DNA from 4 places in the Pseudoduganella sp. R-43 genome. Region 1 is predicted to be linked to each of the others. Evidence: predicted binding sites of a transcription regulator. Region 1 holds the regulator's gene; each other region holds the start of a gene.
What was found. Region 1 encodes sigma-54, which starts transcription at its own class of promoters, with help from an activator protein. Its sites were predicted from a motif close to TGGCANGNAANCTGCTTT; they were not measured.
Positions count from the first base shown of each region.

Region 1 (4,362 bases):
CACAGCCTGGCCGGCGAGAAGCCGCCGATGGAGATCGTGGCGAATACGGCGCGCGTGGACGACGCCAACAGCCGCGTCACCCTGAACGGCAGCGTGACGATCGACCGCGCGGCATCGCCGCAATCGCAACTGCTGCACCTGGAATCGGACAAGCTGGTGATCTTCCCGGACGAAGACCGCATGGAAACCGATCATCCGGTGAAACTGCGGCTGGGGGATACGACTGCTGCGGCCAACAGCATGCGCGCCAATAATGCGACGCGCGAAATGCACCTGGCCGGCAACGGCACGCTGCAGATTCCGCCCAAGGCCGCGGACCAATAACTGAGGAATGAACATGAAACGACTACTCTTGTCGGCAGCCTTGCTGCTGGGAGTCGCCGCTCCGGCGCTGGCCGAGAAAGCCGACTCCTACAAGCCGACCAACATCAGCTACGGCTCGATGGACATCGACGACGTCAAGCAGGTCACCATCCTGCTGGGCGGCGTCAAGCTGACCCGCGGCACCCTGACCATGACGGCCGAGCGCGCCTACGTCAAGCAGACGCCGGAGGGCTTCCAGCAAGTGACGCTGTTTGGCGACGGCAAGAAAGCCACCTTCCGCCAGAAGCGCGACGGCGCCGGCGACCAGTGGGTGGAAGGCGATGCCGACCGCATCGAATACGAGGAACAGGTTGAACTGGTGAAGATGTTCAACAAGGCCACCATCCGCCGCCTGGAAGGCGGCAAGCAGAACGACGAAGTGCAGGGTGAGTTCATTTCTTACGACAGCCGCAAGGAATTTTTCAGCGTGCGCAATTCGGCCAGCGGGGAGAGCAAGCCCGGCGGCGGTCGCGGCACCATGGTGATCCAGCCGACCCGTACCGAACCCCCAGCGACGCCGACGGAGAAGAAGTAAGCATGCAAGCAAATAACTGCGCCAGCACGCTGGTCGTGCGCGGCCTCCAGAAAACCTATGGCAAGCGCCAGGTGGTGCACGACGTTTCGCTGCAAGTCGATTGCGGTGAAGTGGTCGGCCTGCTCGGTCCCAACGGTGCCGGCAAGACTACCTCTTTCTACATGATCGTCGGCCTGGTGGCTTCCGATGCAGGCACCATCGATATCGGCGGCACCGACGTGTCGAGCCTGCCGATCCACAAGCGCGCCACGCTGGGCCTGTCCTACCTGCCGCAGGAAGCTTCGGTGTTCCGCAAGCTGACGGTGGAAGAAAACATTCGTGCCGTACTGGAACTGCAGAAGGTGGACGGCAAGCCTCTGCCCAAGGCGGAAATCAACCAGCGCCTGGAATCGCTGCTGGCCGACTTGCAAATCGAGAAGCTGCGCGAGAACCCGGCCCTGTCGCTGTCGGGTGGCGAACGCCGCCGCGTGGAAATTGCGCGCGCCCTGGCCACCAACCCGCGCTTCGTGCTGCTGGACGAACCGTTTGCCGGCGTGGATCCGATCGCCGTGATCGAAATCCAACGTATTGTGCGTTTCCTGAAGGAGCGCAATATCGGTGTGCTGATCACCGACCATAATGTGCGTGAGACCCTCGGCATTTGCGACCGCGCCTACATCATCAACCAGGGCGCCGTGCTGGCCTCGGGCCGCCCGGACGACATCATTGCCAACGAATCCGTTCGCCGCGTCTACCTCGGCGAACACTTCCGCATGTAAACGAAGGCCATGAAACAAACACTGCAACTGCGAACCTCGCAACACCTGGCGCTGACGCCGCAGCTGCAACAATCCATCCGCCTGCTGCAGCTGTCCACGCTGGAGCTGCACCAGGAGTTGGAACAGCTGCTTGGCGACAATCCCATGCTGGAGCGCCTTGACGACCCGCTCGACCACTCGGTACGGCTGCTGGCCGATGGCGCCATCAGCCAGGGCAACGGCAATGGCGCCGAAGCTCCCGCCACGCCTTCGGCTGAAGGCCCGCAAGGCGAGGGCGGCGAAGCCCCGGCCGCTGCCGGCGAAAGCGATACCTATGAAGGCGGCGACCATGAAGCCGGCAACGGCAGCGACGACGCCGACTGGAGCGCCAGCGCCGGCAGCAAATCCGCCGACGACGAAGACAGCCGCCCGCAACTGGAAGCGTCCGGCTGCACGCTGCGCGAACACCTGCTCGAGCAGATGCGCGTCACCGTGCAGGAGCCGCGCGACCGCGCGCTGATGGAACTGATCATCGATGCGCTGGACGAGAACGGCTACCTGGAAGAGCCGCTGGAAGAAATCCACGAGCGCCTGCCGCCCGAGCTGGAAATCGAACTGGACGACCTGCGCTGCAGCCTGGTGCTGCTGCAAAGCTTCGATCCGCCCGGCGTCGCCGCACGCAATGCCTCCGAATGCCTGGCGCTGCAGATCAGGCGCATGCCCGGCGTGCCGCTGGTGACGCGCCGCATGGCGCTGACCATCGTCGAGAAGCACCTGGCCTGGTTCGCCCAGCGCGAGTTCACCAAGCTGAAGAAAGCGCTCGACTGCGACGATGAAGACTTGCGCGAAGCACAGTGCGTGATCCGCCAGTGCAACCCGCATCCGGGCGCCGAATTTGCGTCAGGCGAGTCAGACTACGTGGTGCCGGACGTGATCGTGAAAAAGGGCCGCGGCGGCTGGATCGTCACCCTGAACAACGACGTGGTGCCGCGCCTGCGGGTGAACGCGCTGTATGCCAACTTGCTCAAGCAAGGCAAGAGCGAGTCGCAGATGAATGGCCAGCTGCAGGAGGCCAAGTGGTTGATCAAGAATATGCGCCAGCGCTTCGACACGATCCTGCGCGTCGCGGAAGCGATAGTAGAAAGACAAAAGAACTTTTTCAGTCATGGCGCAGTGGCCATGAGACCCCTTGTGTTGCGTGAAATTGCTGATACACTGGGACTACACGAGAGCACTATTTCTCGCGTAACAACTCAAAAATATATGCTCACCCCGCATGGCATGTTTGAGTTGAAATATTTCTTTGGTAGCCACGTCGCGACCGAAGCCGGGGGGGAGGCTTCCTCGACTGCGATACGGGCACTGATCGTGCAATTGACAGGAGCAGAAGACCCGAAAAATCCTTTATCCGACAGTAAGATTGCGGACATGCTGGGTGAACAAGGCATGGTGATTGCGCGACGGACTGTTGCCAAATATCGAGAAGCGTTGAAGATCCCTCCAGTTAGCCTCCGCAAATCGTTGTAGTGCAGTGCATGGGTTCCTCTGTGCGTTTCGGCGTGCACGAACTCGAGAGCGACATCATCTTTAGGAGTGTGTATGAATCTCACCATCAGTGGACATCATGTCGAAGTGACCCCAGCCATTCGCGAGTACGTGCAGAACAAGCTGGAACGAGTCAAGCGCCATTTCGATCAAGTAATCGATATTGCTGTCATCCTGACTGTAGATAACCTCACCGAGAAAGAGAAACGCCAGAAAGCCGAAATCAACCTGCGCATGTCTGGCAAAACTGTTTACGTCGAAAGCCTGTCGCAAGACCTTTACGCCGCCATCGATACCCTGATTGATAAACTGGATCGCCAGGTCATGAAATACAAGGACCGTGTGCAGAACCACAGTCATGCGGCCATCAAGCATTTCCCGGATACGTATGAGGCACCACCCACCGCCATGTAAAGGACTGGCCGTGCAGCACACCAAAGGGCGCAATTGGCGCCCTTTTTTGCGACCAGTGTGCGTTAGAATATTTGCATGAGCGAACACGTACACACCCAACTCTCCAACGGTACCGGCTTCATCACGCTGGACCGCCCCAAGACCCTCAATTCACTGTCCCTCGACATGGTGCGCGCGATGACGCAGGCGCTGCTGGCATGGCGCGACGATGCGTCGGTGGCGGCGGTCGTGGTGCGCAGCAGCAGCGAACGCGCGCTGTGCGCAGGCGGCGATATCCGCTTCTTCCACGACGTCGGCCGCGGCAATACGCAAGGCGGCAGCGCGCTGCTGGAAGACTTCTTCACCGAAGAATATGCGCTGAACCATTTAATCCATTTCTACCCCAAGCCTTATGTGGCGCTGATGGATGGCGTGGTGATGGGCGGCGGCATGGGCATCGCGCAGGGCGGGCCGGAGCGCGGCGTGCGCATCGTCACGGGCCGTACCAGGATGGCGATGCCCGAGGTGAACATCGGCCTGTTTCCCGACGTGGGCGGCAGCCACTTCCTGTCGCATGCGCCGGGCCAGCTTGGCATGTGGCTCGGCCTCACCGGGCTGACGGTCGGCGCCGCGGATGCGCTCTACCTCGACCTGGCTGACTACTTCGTGCCGGAAACTGAACTGGCCGGACTGGCCAAGCTGTTCGAGTCGACGCCCGGCAAATCGTTGCGCGATGCTGTCGCGGTCTTTGCCGGCCCGCACAACGCCTTCGCCGGCGACAGCGAACTG
Region 1 covers NZ_CP183988.1:954,915-959,276, forward strand. Annotated here, with positions in the region: gene lptC (LPS export ABC transporter periplasmic protein LptC) at 1-324, shown strand, start outside; gene lptA (lipopolysaccharide transport periplasmic protein LptA) at 338-898, shown strand; gene lptB (LPS export ABC transporter ATP-binding protein) at 901-1,656, shown strand; gene ACN9M3_RS04480 (RNA polymerase factor sigma-54) at 1,666-3,162, shown strand; gene hpf (ribosome hibernation-promoting factor, HPF/YfiA family) at 3,235-3,594, shown strand; gene ACN9M3_RS04490 (enoyl-CoA hydratase/isomerase family protein) at 3,670-4,362, shown strand, end outside.

Region 2 (4,362 bases), 2.1 Mb from region 1:
TGACGCCTTCCTTGCCCACTTTTTCCATCGCTTCGGAGATGCGCTCGCCGATCGATGCGTCGGAGTTGGCGGAGATCGCGCCAACCTGGGCGATTTCCTTGGAGGTGGTGCATGGCTTGGAGATGGACTTCAGCTGTTCGACGGTGGCAGCAACTGCCTTGTCGATGCCGCGCTTCAGGTCCATCGGGTTCATGCCGGCGGCAACGTATTTCATGCCTTCGCGGACGATGGCCTGGGCCAGCACGGTTGCGGTGGTGGTACCGTCACCGGCGTTGTCGGAGGTCTTGGAAGCGACTTCCTTGACCATCTGCGCGCCCATGTTCATCAGCTTGTCTTTCAGTTCGATCTCTTTGGCGACCGAAACGCCGTCCTTGGTGACGGTTGGGGCGCCGAAGGAGCGCTCCAGCACCACGTTGCGGCCTTTCGGGCCCAGGGTGACTTTCACTGCGTTGGCGAGGATGTTCACGCCTTCGACCATCTTGGAACGTGCGGAATCGCCGAAAATGACTTCTTTAGCTGCCATGTTTGTTTCTCCTGAATTCTGTATCTAGGGGGCTGTGATTACTTCTGTACCACGGCCATGATGTCTTCTTCGCGCATTACCAGCAGTTCCTGGCCGTCTACCTTGACGGCTTGGCCGGCGTATTTGCCGAACAGAACGCGGTCGCCCACTTTCACTTCCAGAGCACGCACGGTGCCGTTGTCAGCAACTTTGCCGTTGCCAACTGCCAGCACTTCACCCTGGTCCGGCTTTTCAGCGGCTGCATCAGGGATGATCAGGCCGGACGCGGTCTTGGTTTCCTGGTCCAGGCGTTTGACGATGACGCGGTCATGCAAAGGGCGAAGGTTCATACAAAACTCCTTTTACTCGGTTTATTGACAGTTGTTAGCACTCTCGGCTAACGAGTGCCAACAATTATAGGGACGACACTTTCCCTTTTCAAGGGAATTTCTTTGCGCTTGGTCAAGCGTTGAATTGATATCAATCATGCCAGAGATGCAACGGCATGGCGCGCGAGTGGCGGGGAGGGGGTAAAGCGGGGCAGTTATAAAAGAAAAATGGGACCGTCGCCGGTCCCATCATGGTCACGCACGCAGATCAATGCTGTTTGCGGCGATGCACGCCGGCCATGCCGAGCAGGCCGATGCCGAGCAACCCCAGCACGCCCGGTTCAGGGACGGGGGCGACAAAATCGAGGATACCGCCTTCCTGCGTGATGGCAATGTCGAGGGCGTTGGTGCAATCCACGGTATCGCAATCGACGCCTTGCGTGGTGTTGTTGAATGCTGCGAACGAGGCAGTGTAGAACGGATCCGGGTCGAAGAAGTAGGCTTTGCCTTCCGCGGTCAGGAACCAGCTCATGGTGACGTTCTGGAACACGCCGCCGAGGTTGTCGATGCCGCCTACGCCATTGTAGGCAAAGTCGGACCAGGCCAGCTGGGTCTGGGCGCCGGCAAAGTTAATGGACGGATCGGTTCCGACCACGGCCTGGTTATAGGTGTTGTCGTTGCCGACGTCGGCCCACAGCTGCAGCGACAGCGCGGTCGGGGTGCAGGAAACGCCCGGGCCAAGAATGCCGCTGCAAGAGAAGTCCTGGTGGAACGTGGCATACAAGCCATAGTCGAAGTTGACGCGGGTATCCGTAGTCGACACGTTGTTCGAATTCAGCGAAAAGCCGCTGAACACGATGTAGCCGTTGGACACGTAATTGTTGCCCACGCCGGTATAGGCCACGCGCGCGGACGACACGCCGTTGATGGCGTCGGCGGTGAAGATGTTGCCGGCAGGTGCCAGTCCCGTTGGGTCCACCTGGAAGGAGGGTGCAGCGGCAGCGCTGCCAGTTGCCAGAGCGCCAAACGCTAGCAGCATGCTGGCGGCCAGGCCGCGAACGCTAGGTGTGAGAATCTTCATTACATTTCTCCGTTGAGAGGATAAAGCACCAGTTTTGGGATGACTGAGCATTAAATTTGTTCAGGTCATGATCTTTATCAAAGCAATACATATGCCACATTTAAAATGCGGCCGAAAAACAAAAACTTAGTATTAACTTTCAAACCATGTTGTTTGCGCTGCGCGGCCTGCTCTGTAAAATATTCCGACATGTAGCTTCTCAAGATTAAGTAGCAAATTCAATGACTTGGATGATATATTTGGTGAGCATTCGCATGTTTTGATATTTTGTGTGACTTTTTATGCCGCGCTCGGCGTGAGTATTAATTTAAAATTAAACTGCATTTATTTCGACTGCGCGGCAAGCATTGCCGAGAATTTGCGCTTGGCTAACTGAATTGCTAGCCAGTTCAGGGGATGGCTATTGCCGCCCGGTCGCCAGGTGTAGACGAATTTGTCGCGATAGGCGTCGTACTGGAAGCCATGCGGTGCGGCCAGGATCTTGCCGCGCTTGAGCATCATCTTGACGGCCTGGGTGGCGGCCACGCCCGAGCAAAGCTGGCAAGCCATCGAGGTCGAGGCGCCGCGCCGCTCCGCCAGGTTGATACCGCCCGGCACCAGGTAGCTGCGATGCAGGGCGGCCGGCGCTAGGCCGACCAGGAAGCGGATTGCCATGTCCAGCTCCGGCAGGTCGCCCCAGCCGAAGTACTCTTCGAAGGTCGTCCCGCCCGGCACGAAGTTCAGGCCCGCCACGCTCATGCCCAGCGGCGCCGCGCAAGTGGCCGGCACGCCCAGCGCCTCGCACATGGCATAGGTCTGCTTGCGCGCCTCGAAGGCGAAGAAGTCGAGCCCGTCGACATACACGTCCGCCCCCTGCAGGAAATCGCGCAGGTTGCCCTGGTTGACGCCCTGCGGAAAGGTGCGGATCTTGACTTCGGGGTTGATGTCGCGCGCCATGCGCGCCATCACCTCCACCTTGGGCTGGCCCAGCGTCGACATGAAGGCGCCGGCCTGGCGGTTGAAGTTGGGGATGTCGAAGGTGTCGAAGTCGGCCAGGTGGAAGGCGCCCACGCCCATGCGCGCCAAGGCCAGCAAATGCACGCCGCCCACGCCGCCGACGCCGGCGATCGCCACGCATTTGTTGCGCAGTGCCTGCTGCTCCGCTTCGGTGACCCAGCCGATATTGCGCGAGAAGGCTTGCTCGTAATCGAAGCGGCGTTCGGTGTTGGATTCGGCCATGGCGATTATTCCTGTTCCCGCAGGCGGTTGATGATTCCCGCTTCTTCATGCTGCGAGAAGAACAGGGGATAGAAGGAACGTTCCTCGGAATCGGGCTGTCCGCCATGGAGGCGGATCTGCTCCTTCATGTACGACAGTTCGATGTGCATCAGCACCCCGCGCACGTTGACGCGCGGATTGACGACCTCTTCGCCAAGCTGGCGAAAGCCGAGCATGCGCTGGTAGAACTGGCGATGGCGCGGCGTGACTTCGATGAACAGCACGTCGTAGCGGTGGATGTCGTAGGCATACATGACGGCCAGGTGGATCAGCGCTGCCAGGTAGCTCTTCGATTTTGGCCCCATGTCGAAGGCCAGCTTGATGAATTCGCAGACACGTTTGCCGCGCGCCCGGAAGGCGTCGATCTCGGCGCGGAACAGCTGGTCGGCCAGGATGCCGGATGGGCTGTCCAGCCCCAGGGTCAGCGTGCCGACTGCTTCGTCGCGGTTGTGCGCCATGAGCGTGACGCGGTTCGGGTCATCGGTCAGTGCATGGGTGCCCTCCAGGCCACGCCAGGCGTACATCTTGTGGATCAGCATGCTAGCCTTGCTACGCCCTTCGGGCGTGTCGACTAATCTGATGCCGAAGGTGTTCTCCCCGGTGACGATGTCCTGCATTTCCGCCAGCAAGCGGTCATCGCGAAAGGGGTCGTCGGTGCGTGTTGCGTCCAGCGCAGCGTCGACCCGTTCGACCTGCTTGTACTGCATAGTCCCTCCCAGCAAAACTTGTCAGAATTTGTGGTCTTTTCGTAAATAAATAATGACAAGTTCAGCTTGCTGTCGCAACGGGAGCTCATGCAAGCGTGCGCGGGAAGGGCGTGCCGGCACGTCCTCTCTATGAACGAAGGGTGTTTGGTATTTCCGGACGGCTATATTTCTTGGGAGCTTGATATGCCTGAAATGCTAGTCAGTTGTCGCTTGCGCTTGCAGGCAGGGACAGGCTGAACGTCACCTCGCTGGAGGTGCAGTCGGACAGGCGCAGTTCGCCGCCGTGGGCGCGGGCGATCTCGCGCGCCAGGGCCAGGCCCAGTCCCACGCCGGCCACGCGGCGGTTGTAGGCATGGCCGGCGCGGTAGAAGCGGTCGAACAGGCGGTCGCGCTGCTCGATGGCGATGCCGGCGGAGGCGTTGGCCACGTCGATCTGCCAGCCGCTGGCGGTGCGGCGGCCGGTGATGGCGATCCAGCCTTGCGGCA
Region 2 covers NZ_CP183988.1:5,662,915-5,667,276, reverse strand. Annotated here, with positions in the region: gene groL (chaperonin GroEL) at 1-523, opposite strand, end outside; gene groES (co-chaperone GroES) at 562-852, opposite strand; gene pepA (flocculation-associated PEP-CTERM protein PepA) at 1,100-1,912, opposite strand; gene ACN9M3_RS25870 (ThiF family adenylyltransferase) at 2,237-3,130, opposite strand; gene ACN9M3_RS25865 (N-acyl amino acid synthase FeeM domain-containing protein) at 3,136-3,876, opposite strand; gene ACN9M3_RS25860 (sensor histidine kinase) at 4,076-4,362, opposite strand, start outside.
Region 2: a site for sigma-54 is predicted at 1,992-2,009, ahead of pepA (flocculation-associated PEP-CTERM protein PepA). Genes of this name have one in related genera too.

Region 3 (4,362 bases), 1.5 Mb from region 1:
CTCTATAGCAAAAGCACGACGCTGGCTAGAATTTAATCCTGACCTGTTAAGTTGACCGCTCAATTGAACACTCCACCTTGGCTGGCAATCGCTATCGGCGAATTGGGGATCGCAGCATACCCCGTCGGTTCGAGCAACCCGCGAATCAATTCATACCACGCAGGCACCAATATCGAAGGTTACGATGACAAAGTGTCCTGGTGTTCATCGTTCGTCAATTGGTCGTTTGCACAAGCGGGCATTGCCGGTACGGCGTCTGCTCTCGCCAGATCGTGGCTTGAGTGGGGTGAGGAAATTGAACGTCCGGTACCTGGTTGCGTTGCAGTTCTTTGGCGAGATGATCCGGCCAGCTGGAAAGGACACGTAGGCTTCTATTTGAGGGAAGACCCAGAATTCGTTCACCTCCTCGGAGGTAATCAGCTTGGACAAGTACGGGAACACTTCTATCCAAAGTCCATGGTTCTCGCCTACAGGTGGCCCAGTGGCGTCCAATAATATGTCCCATCAAGCCACGCTCACCTATGACAAACAACTCCTCCGTCGAGCAGTGCTGGCGTTCTGGCGCCGGTCAGTCGGCATAAGCCTTCCTTTGGCACTATCATTCGCCACCATTGCCTTCGTGTGGCTGCTCGTTGATGGTGAATCGTCCTGGTTCATTGGCGCCCTTGGCGCCGCTCTGGCGTTTGCCTTTGCCATTGTTCTGGCAATCTATGTGGTCCACTATCGCAGCGTGATGGCAAAGCTGCATGACATGGGAAGGCCGCAAGCGGTCTTCACTGCCGACGCATCGACGTTTTCAGTTTCGTCGGGCATTGGAAGCTCCACCATGCAGTGGTCATCGGTTGTCGAAATATGGTGTTTTCCCGGCTTCTGGCTTCTGTTGTTTTCCAAGGCGCAGTTCATCACAATGCCTCTTGAAACGGTCTCGCCGGAAATGCAGGTATTCGTGCTGAGGGCTGTTCAAGCTTCAGGGGGCAAAGTGATTGGCTTCACGGCCAAATTCGAGAATGTAGCCTGACGCTTCAGGCACGTATCTGTATCGAGGACCACATGCACGAATGGATTACTCTCACCAAGGTATTCGGAAGTTCCCTGCGCAATCCGACAATAGCAGAAATGGAAACCGCGCTTGACGAGCTCTTTGAGAAAGCCGACGCCGACCACCCCGATGCCTGGATTGAATGCGGGTCGGCGTCTGGCCCGCTTTATAGCATCTCGATCTTTTCGAATGGCTATGCGCTCTACACAAAGTATTCAGACTCGGATATGTCGGAAGTACTCGAATCAACGAGGCTCTCGCCAGTTGATCGCGAAGGCGCACTTGTCTTATGGTCCAACCTGACTCAAGGCCGGACACCATGAGGCATGACGCTGACATTAATGCTTCCCTGTCATGCGAAAGTTAATGCTCGATAGGCGTGTCTTGCAGCCCCCGGGTTATGCGGAACGCTCTTGCTTGCTTGTCTGGTACCGCTTGCCTTGGCTTAAGCACTGCTACGTCCTGTGGTTGCAGCCGCTGCGCTGCGGGCGATGACACCTTCGTGGCGTGGAGTGTTGAATGGTCGCGACAGAATGACTTGTGTTCCCGCAAGGCAACGTGGTCTGACCGCATCATATTTGGCCTGATTGATTGAAATATTGGTCAGGCCAATATAAGATCGGTAGTGCCGATCAGGCACGCCTATTCAGCCCCACCGGAGCACACGATGAGAAAAACCATAATGGAGACATTGGTGGCTGCCGTACTCGCCACCGGAATTGCGCACGCAGCACCGTTACCTTTGCAGGATGCCGTCATCACCGCCACCTACAACGGCTCGCCCGACACCATCGTCGGCCTTGACCACCTGTTCCAACCCGAACCGGGCGCCAACACCACCGCCCTTGATCCAACCGGCACCGGCGTCGAATTCCTCAGCGCCGATGCCATGTTCGGCTTCGACTTCGACGCCAGCGGCCTGTTGACCGTGATCGCAAATAACGCGGTCACGCCGGGTACATACCAGTTCCACTTTGACTTCGGCAGCACCCTGGCTGCACCGTTGACCGCCTTCAAACTGCTTGACGCCAGCGGCATCGGCGGCTTGCCCATCCTGTCGCTGGGCGCCAACGGCAACTCGATCGACATCGACCTGAGCGGCACCACCTGGACCGAATTTGCCAGCATCACGGCCCAGCTGGATGCCACCGCCGTGCCGGAACCGGGCAGCGCTGCACTGATGCTGGGCGGCCTTGCCGCGCTGGCGGCAGGCCGCCGCCGCACACGACGCAGCTGACACTGTCCCCCTTTCCCCCAAGGAGAATCTTATGGAACTCAAAGGTTTCAGGATCGCGCTCGCCCTGCTTGCAGCGTTATGCCTGCCCGCGCAGGGGGCCGATGACCCGGCGCGCGTCGCCGCCCCGGTCGACGGCTGGGCAAGCCAGGCTGGCGGAACCGCCGGCGGCTCAGCCGCCATCGCTTCGCAAATCTACAGCGTGAGCAATCGCGCCCAGTTGATCAACGCCATCAATAACGGCGGCATCAATCCCAAGATCATCAAGATCACCGGCACGATCGACATGACTGAAGGCGTGCCTTACGCGAACACGGGCGACCAGGCCATTCGCGGCGCGATCCGCTTGAAAAGCAATACGACCCTGGTCGGTGCTGGAGCCGGCGCAGGCATCGTCAACGGCCATATCCAGCTTGTCGGCGTCTCGCAAATCATCATCCGCAACCTGAAGATCGTTGCGCCCTGCGACGTGGGCCCGGTGTGGGACCCGAACGACGGCGCCAATGGTGCATGGAATTCGGCCTATGACGCGATTGGCGTTTCAGGCTCCGACCACGTCTGGATCGACCACAATACATTCACTGACGCACCGATGACGGACAACCTGCTGCCGATCGAAAACGGCCAGCTGAAACAATGCCACGATGGGGCGCTCGACATCACCAACGCATCCGACTACGTGACAGTGTCGTACAACGTGTTCGGCGAGCACCACAAGAACAACCTGATCGGTTCGGGCGACGGCGCCACAGCCGACGAAGGCAAGCTGCGCGTCACTTTCAGCAACAATGTCTTCCGCAACGTGTCCAGCCGCGCACCGCGCGTGCGTTACGGCCAGGTCCACCTGTTTAACAACTATTTCACCGGCAGCCGAGATGCCGCGGTGTATGCGAACCTGTACAGCATCGGCGCCGGCTACAACTCCAGGATCCTGTCGCAATCGAACGTGTTCGACATCACCGGAGCCCAGGGCTGCAGCAATATCGTGGTCAATCCGGGCGGCGCCGCCACCGGCGCCTTCAAGGACAGTGGCTCGCTGCTGAACGGCACCCTGCTTGGAGGATGCACCATCAACAATAACGTGACGTGGACGCCGCCATATACCTACAGCGTGCGCCCTACCTCCCTGGTGAAGGCCAACGCGCTGGCGCAGGCCGGCGCCGGCAAGCTGTCCATCAGCATCAGCGGCACGGGCGACACCAGCGGCACGCCGATCCTTACCCTGAGCTGCCCGCCGAGCGGCCTGTATTTCTGCGACGACTTCCAGTCCGGCACCTCCGCCAACTGGGATTTGCTGCCCGTGGCCGGCGCGAACGGCAGTTTCAGCGTCAAGGCGGAAGCGGTCGGCGCGACGAATATGCTGATGCAGTACACCGCCGCCACGACCGGCGGCGTGCTGGCCCTGCTAAAGCCAGCCGCCATGGCCAATGTGCCGAGCGGCGACTACTTTGTCGAAGCGCGCATCAAGCCGCAAACCAACAGCACCACCGGCAACAAGCAGCTCTACCTGATTACGCGCTACACCAACGCCAGCAACTGGTACGGCGCCGGCCTGAATGTCCAGAACGCCAACACCAGCACCCAGGTTGAAATCGCCAGGATGCTGAATGGCGCGCTGACCCGCCCCAAGCAAGTGCGCAAGCCAATCAATATGGATTCGGTGTTCTATACCGTGCGCTTTGAGATGATTGGCAGCACGCTGACGGTCTATCTCGATGGCGAATCGCTTGGCTCCGTGACCGATACTACCTTCAGCGCGCGCGGGCTGGTCGGCCTGTACACCGCCAACAAATCCTTCCAGATCGACGACGTGCGGATTGGCGACCCAAGCCTGAAGCCCGCGCAGCTGACGCTCAATCCCGCCACCACGAGCTACACCGCCGAAGCGGGCGACGCGCCGCTGCAATTGGCTGTTACCGCCGTCAAGCCCGATGGATCGGCCGACAGCTATAGCGCCAGTTCCAGCAACCCGGCGGTGCTGGCAGTCGGCATCAGCGGCAACACGCTGGCACTGACGCCGGTCGGCGCCGGCAACGCCACGGTGCGCGTGACCAGCGACAGCGACCCGACGCTGGTACGGTTGATCAGC
Region 3 covers NZ_CP183988.1:2,491,602-2,495,963, reverse strand. Annotated here, with positions in the region: gene ACN9M3_RS11375 (TIGR02594 family protein) at 52-495, shown strand; gene ACN9M3_RS11370 (YcxB family protein) at 497-1,018, shown strand; gene ACN9M3_RS11365 (hypothetical protein) at 1,051-1,362, shown strand; gene ACN9M3_RS11360 (PEP-CTERM sorting domain-containing protein) at 1,707-2,276, shown strand; gene ACN9M3_RS11355 (pectinesterase family protein) at 2,308-4,362, shown strand, end outside.
Region 3: a site for sigma-54 is predicted at 1,481-1,498, ahead of ACN9M3_RS11360 (PEP-CTERM sorting domain-containing protein). Genes of this name have one in related genera too.

Region 4 (4,362 bases), 2.6 Mb from region 1:
CTTTACGCCGGTGTACTGGTACCAGGCGCCTTCCGTGCTGAAGCTGATGATCGATCGCCTGGTATGCGCAGACGGCGGCAATCCCGACCCGACCAGCACCCATGGCAAGAAGCCCGAGGAAGCTAAGGCCCTGGAGCTGGCCGGCTGGCCCTACCCCAAACACCTGGCCGGGCGCGCCTATGGCCTTGTGGTGCATGGCGACGTCGCCGGCGTGGAAAGCCTGCGGTGCAATCTCTCCGACTGGCTCGATTGGATGGAGTTGATCGATGCCGGCGCGCAGGCCCGGCTTGACCGCTACCTTGGCTATTACGAGCCTTACGCCACTAGCCACGATGCGATGGACAAGGACGAAGCCCTCAAGCAAGAAGTCCGCAACGTCGCGCGCGCCGTCGGGCATGCCGTGCGCATGCTGCGCTCAGGCACCCTGGCCCGGCCCGACAAAGGCGTGCGATCGCCGCGCCCGAAGTAAATGAAATGGGCCGGCATTCCGCACAGGATTGCCGGCCCTCGGTACAAGCATTACTGTGCGGCGGTTGTGAACGTCCAGGACTTGTTGATGGTCTTTCCATCCACGACAGCGATCAGCGCCACGTTGTAGGCGGTAGCGGCCTTCAGCCGCAGCACCGGCACCAGCGTTGCGGTGAAACCTTGCATGTTCCCGTCATCCGTCAGCGCAGGACCATTGCTCGCGATGACCGGGCCCAGCTTGCCTCCCTTGTTCACCAGGATGCGCGCTTCGACTGCCGTGCCGCCCGCAGGCGTCAGCGTGAACTGGCTGATCGCAATCGGCGCCGTCACTGCCATTCCCCTGGTTTCGAAACTGACCGTTACGGGCGTGCCCGCTTCGGCCAGGTCCGGCACAGGCGTTGGCGTTTCGGTGCGATTGAAGAAGACAAAAGGCACGTCCGCCTGGTTTGCGTAGGGATATGCGCGAATACTGCCCGCGCCCGGCAACTGCGCCGTTTGCGTTGTACTCGTCGCAACGTCCACCACGCACAGGGTCGACGCGCCCTCCGCCGGGTTGAAGTTGTTTGCCGCTACACCGATATCAATGGTGCTGGCAAACAGCAGGGCCGCGTGATAAACCGAATTGGCCCACTCCGCAACACAGGTCATGTATTTGTCCGTACCGACTGTGCTGAAGATCGCCTCCCCCGAGACCGAGGCGGTATAGCCCGCCGCGGCAATCCGGTCCCCCGCGCGAACGCCTGTGTACCCAGGCTTGCCCGCCGTTTCGCCATGCAGTTCGCTGATGCCGTTCTGGTTGATGTAGCTCCAGTGCGCCCCCGCCGACTTGTCCAGCAACAGGCTCTGGGCCAGCAACCCGGAACCGATCTTGCTGCGCAAGGCATTGATGGCGTTGAAGATGCTCAGGTTGCCGCTGCCTGCCGCGTAAGTCGGCGCCGGAACCGACGTGACGATGTTGCCTTCGGTAGGCGATGGCGTCTGCGTGGTTGGAGCAGGAGACACTACCGGCGCGCCCCCCGAGCCACCGCCGCCACCGCAAGCCGCCAGCAGCAAGGCCAGGGCAAGCGCCGGAAAACTCCGCGAGTTATGCATGGAATCCCCCACGGCGACGCAGGAAGAGCAAGGCACAGCCCAAGCCCAGCAAGGCGGCGGTGCCTGGCTCAGGGATGGCCGCTGGCGCTTGCGGCAAATCCACCACCGCAATAACTTCAGGTGCAGTGGTCTGGACCGGCATCGAGGGGATGAATACCTCAACGACCGGATGGATTTCCTGTGGCGTCGGGATGGAGATCGGCGAGACCGACGGCGTATTGTCGAAACTCGTCAACGGCAAACTGCTGAAAGACTGTGAAGCGGTATTACTGTAGTTCATGAAGCTAAATTCGATACTGTTTACGGTGCCAGGACCGGCAATCGCTTGAGCACCCGCCAGAACGGAGCAGGCCAGCAGGCAAGACTTGAACAGCGTATTAGCTTTCATATCGCGCTCCATATTTAGGTTGAGAAAACTACAAGCTGACCGAAGCATCAATCATGCCTACGAGATAAGTACTTGATTATGCTGAGTTAGCAAAATCTGTTACGAGGGATGTGTTAAATTTTACGACATCAAACTTTGCACTTAGGAAATATGATGAACGGCAGCCGCCAGGCGGGCGCTAGTACGCGTTCGGTTTTGATAACATACGCGATTCCCTTACAAAGATCAGCAGGAAGAAAAGCAGGTGTCAACTTGGTTAATTGCCTACCGGAATGCCGACCGGTCTGAGCATCAGATACAGGCAAAGGCGGCTGGCGTGCTGACTGAGCAAGGTGCAGCCATGCTGGTGAGCGACTACCTTCGGCAGCAACAGGCAAGCAGCGCTGACACTCCGTTAGCTGCCGAACAGTACAACTTCCAGATCATCCGCATTCATCGGGTTCCCGGGGACCTTGAAAACGCGTGAGCCACCTCACGCAATTCCCATCCACCGTCGCCTTTCAAGTGCAGCACATGCGTATGGTGGCGCCTGACGGCTGCCCGGTGGGCAATGCTGATCAGGGTAGCTCCGCTTTCACGCAGGCTTTTGTAGAGCGAAGCCTCATTGCCGCTGTCGAGCGCGCTGGTCGCTTCGTCCAGGATCACGATGCTCGGTTCATGCACCAGCACACGGCCAAAGGCGAGCCGCTGCTGCTCGCCCACCGATAGCAGTTTTTCCCAATCCTGTACCGCATCGAGCCCGCCGACACGCTCGGCGAGCTGCGGCAGGTGTACTTGCACCAGGATCTCCAGCAACTGCTCGTCGCTCAGCCGCGTCTGCACGCTTGGGTAGATGAGCTGGCTGCGCAGCGTGCCCTGCTGCAGGTAAGGCTGCTGTGGCAGGAAGAAAAACTCTTTCAGCGGCGGATGATGAATCAGGCCGCTGCCGGTATCCCAAAGGCCGGCGATTGCTCGCAACAGCGAACTTTTTCCGCAACCGCTATCGCCTGTGATCAGCAGCGCATCGCCCGGCGCCAGGACGAAAGACAAGTCTTTCACGAGTACGCGCTCGGACTGCGGTGGACACACCGTCAGGGCATCGACGGCGATCTGCTTGCCAGGCCGCATCCTGATCCGCGGACGTGTTTTCCCGCTAACTGCCTCGCCCTCCGGCACCGGCAGCACGAGCTTGGACAGGGTTTGCAGGCGCTCCGTACCCGCCACGAAGCGGCTCAGGCTCTCAAAGTTATCGACGATCACACCCACAGCGCCAAGCACTGCAGTAAAGGCGCCTGCCGCCTGGATTGCCCGCCCTACTTCCAGTTGGCCGGAAAGCACGCCTTCGGCGAGAATCACCCCGGGCAGCACCAATGTGAGTTGGCTGAACGTGCGCTGGAACAAATTCAGGGTGCGCTGCTTCTTGATGAGCCTGCTGAAATTGTGGAACAGCTTGTCGAATTTGCCGTCGAGGTAAGCACGCTCTTGCGCCTCGCCCCGGTAAAAGGCGATCGATTCGGCATTCTCACGCAAACGCATCAGGCCGAAGCGAAAATCCGCTTCGCGCCGCAATTGCGAGAAATTGAGACGGATCAGTGGCGTGCCAAAGACGTAGAGCGCGACCACGGTACCCGTCAGGGCGTACACGGCCAGCACGCCAACCAGCAGATGCGAAATCGACCATAGCACCGCGCTGAACGCCACCAGCTGCATGATCGAGCCCAGAAAGATCAGCAGGAAATGGATCGAGCGGCCGGTGAATGTGTTGACATCTTCGCTGATACGCTGGTCCGGGTTATCGATCTCGCCTTCCGAGGTCAGTTCGTAGTATTTGCGCCCCTGCAGATAGCCATCGAGGAAGCGTCCGGTGAGCCAGCGCCGCCACTGGTTGGCGAACATGTCCCGCATGTAGTAGTAGAAGGCGTAGATTGGCACTGCAAACACCAGGATCAGCAGGCAAGCCCGCACCGACTGCCAGAAACGGTCGCCATCCCGACCGGCCAGCGCCGAAGTCATCTCGCCGGACTGGTTGTTCAGCATCACGGCAAGCTCGGTTTCGGCAAGCATCAGCACAATCAACAGCAGCAGCAAGCCCCAGGCAGACCTCTTTTCATCTCCAAGCCAGTACGGCTTTGCCACGCTGATGAATTGCCTCCATGCGGCCAGCGACAATGGGGGAACACGGCGCCGTCTCGATGGCGCTGGTTCATCCGGAATTGCAGAGGGATTTGCTGTCATCTTCATAGCCTGAGCATACGACTCAGCATAAAGCCACTCCGTGCGGAAACGGACATAGCCCGAATCGGTGCGTCGCGCTGGCCTCCGTTGACACGATTCGTTGTTGCGGACAAACTTGTTTCATGCTGGCTACGCAGACGAAGCGATCGATCCACATGGTTGACCGTCGCCGAATTTGGCTGATGGGAGTGGCGCTATGC
Region 4 covers NZ_CP183988.1:3,572,185-3,576,546, reverse strand. Annotated here, with positions in the region: gene ACN9M3_RS16345 (flavodoxin family protein) at 1-469, shown strand, start outside; gene ACN9M3_RS16340 (CAP domain-containing protein) at 520-1,560, opposite strand; gene ACN9M3_RS16335 (PEP-CTERM sorting domain-containing protein) at 1,553-1,948, opposite strand; gene ACN9M3_RS16330 (ABC transporter ATP-binding protein/permease) at 2,381-4,168, opposite strand; gene ACN9M3_RS16325 (ABC transporter substrate-binding protein) at 4,318-4,362, shown strand, end outside.
Region 4: a site for sigma-54 is predicted at 1,990-2,007, ahead of ACN9M3_RS16335 (PEP-CTERM sorting domain-containing protein). Genes of this name have one in related genera too.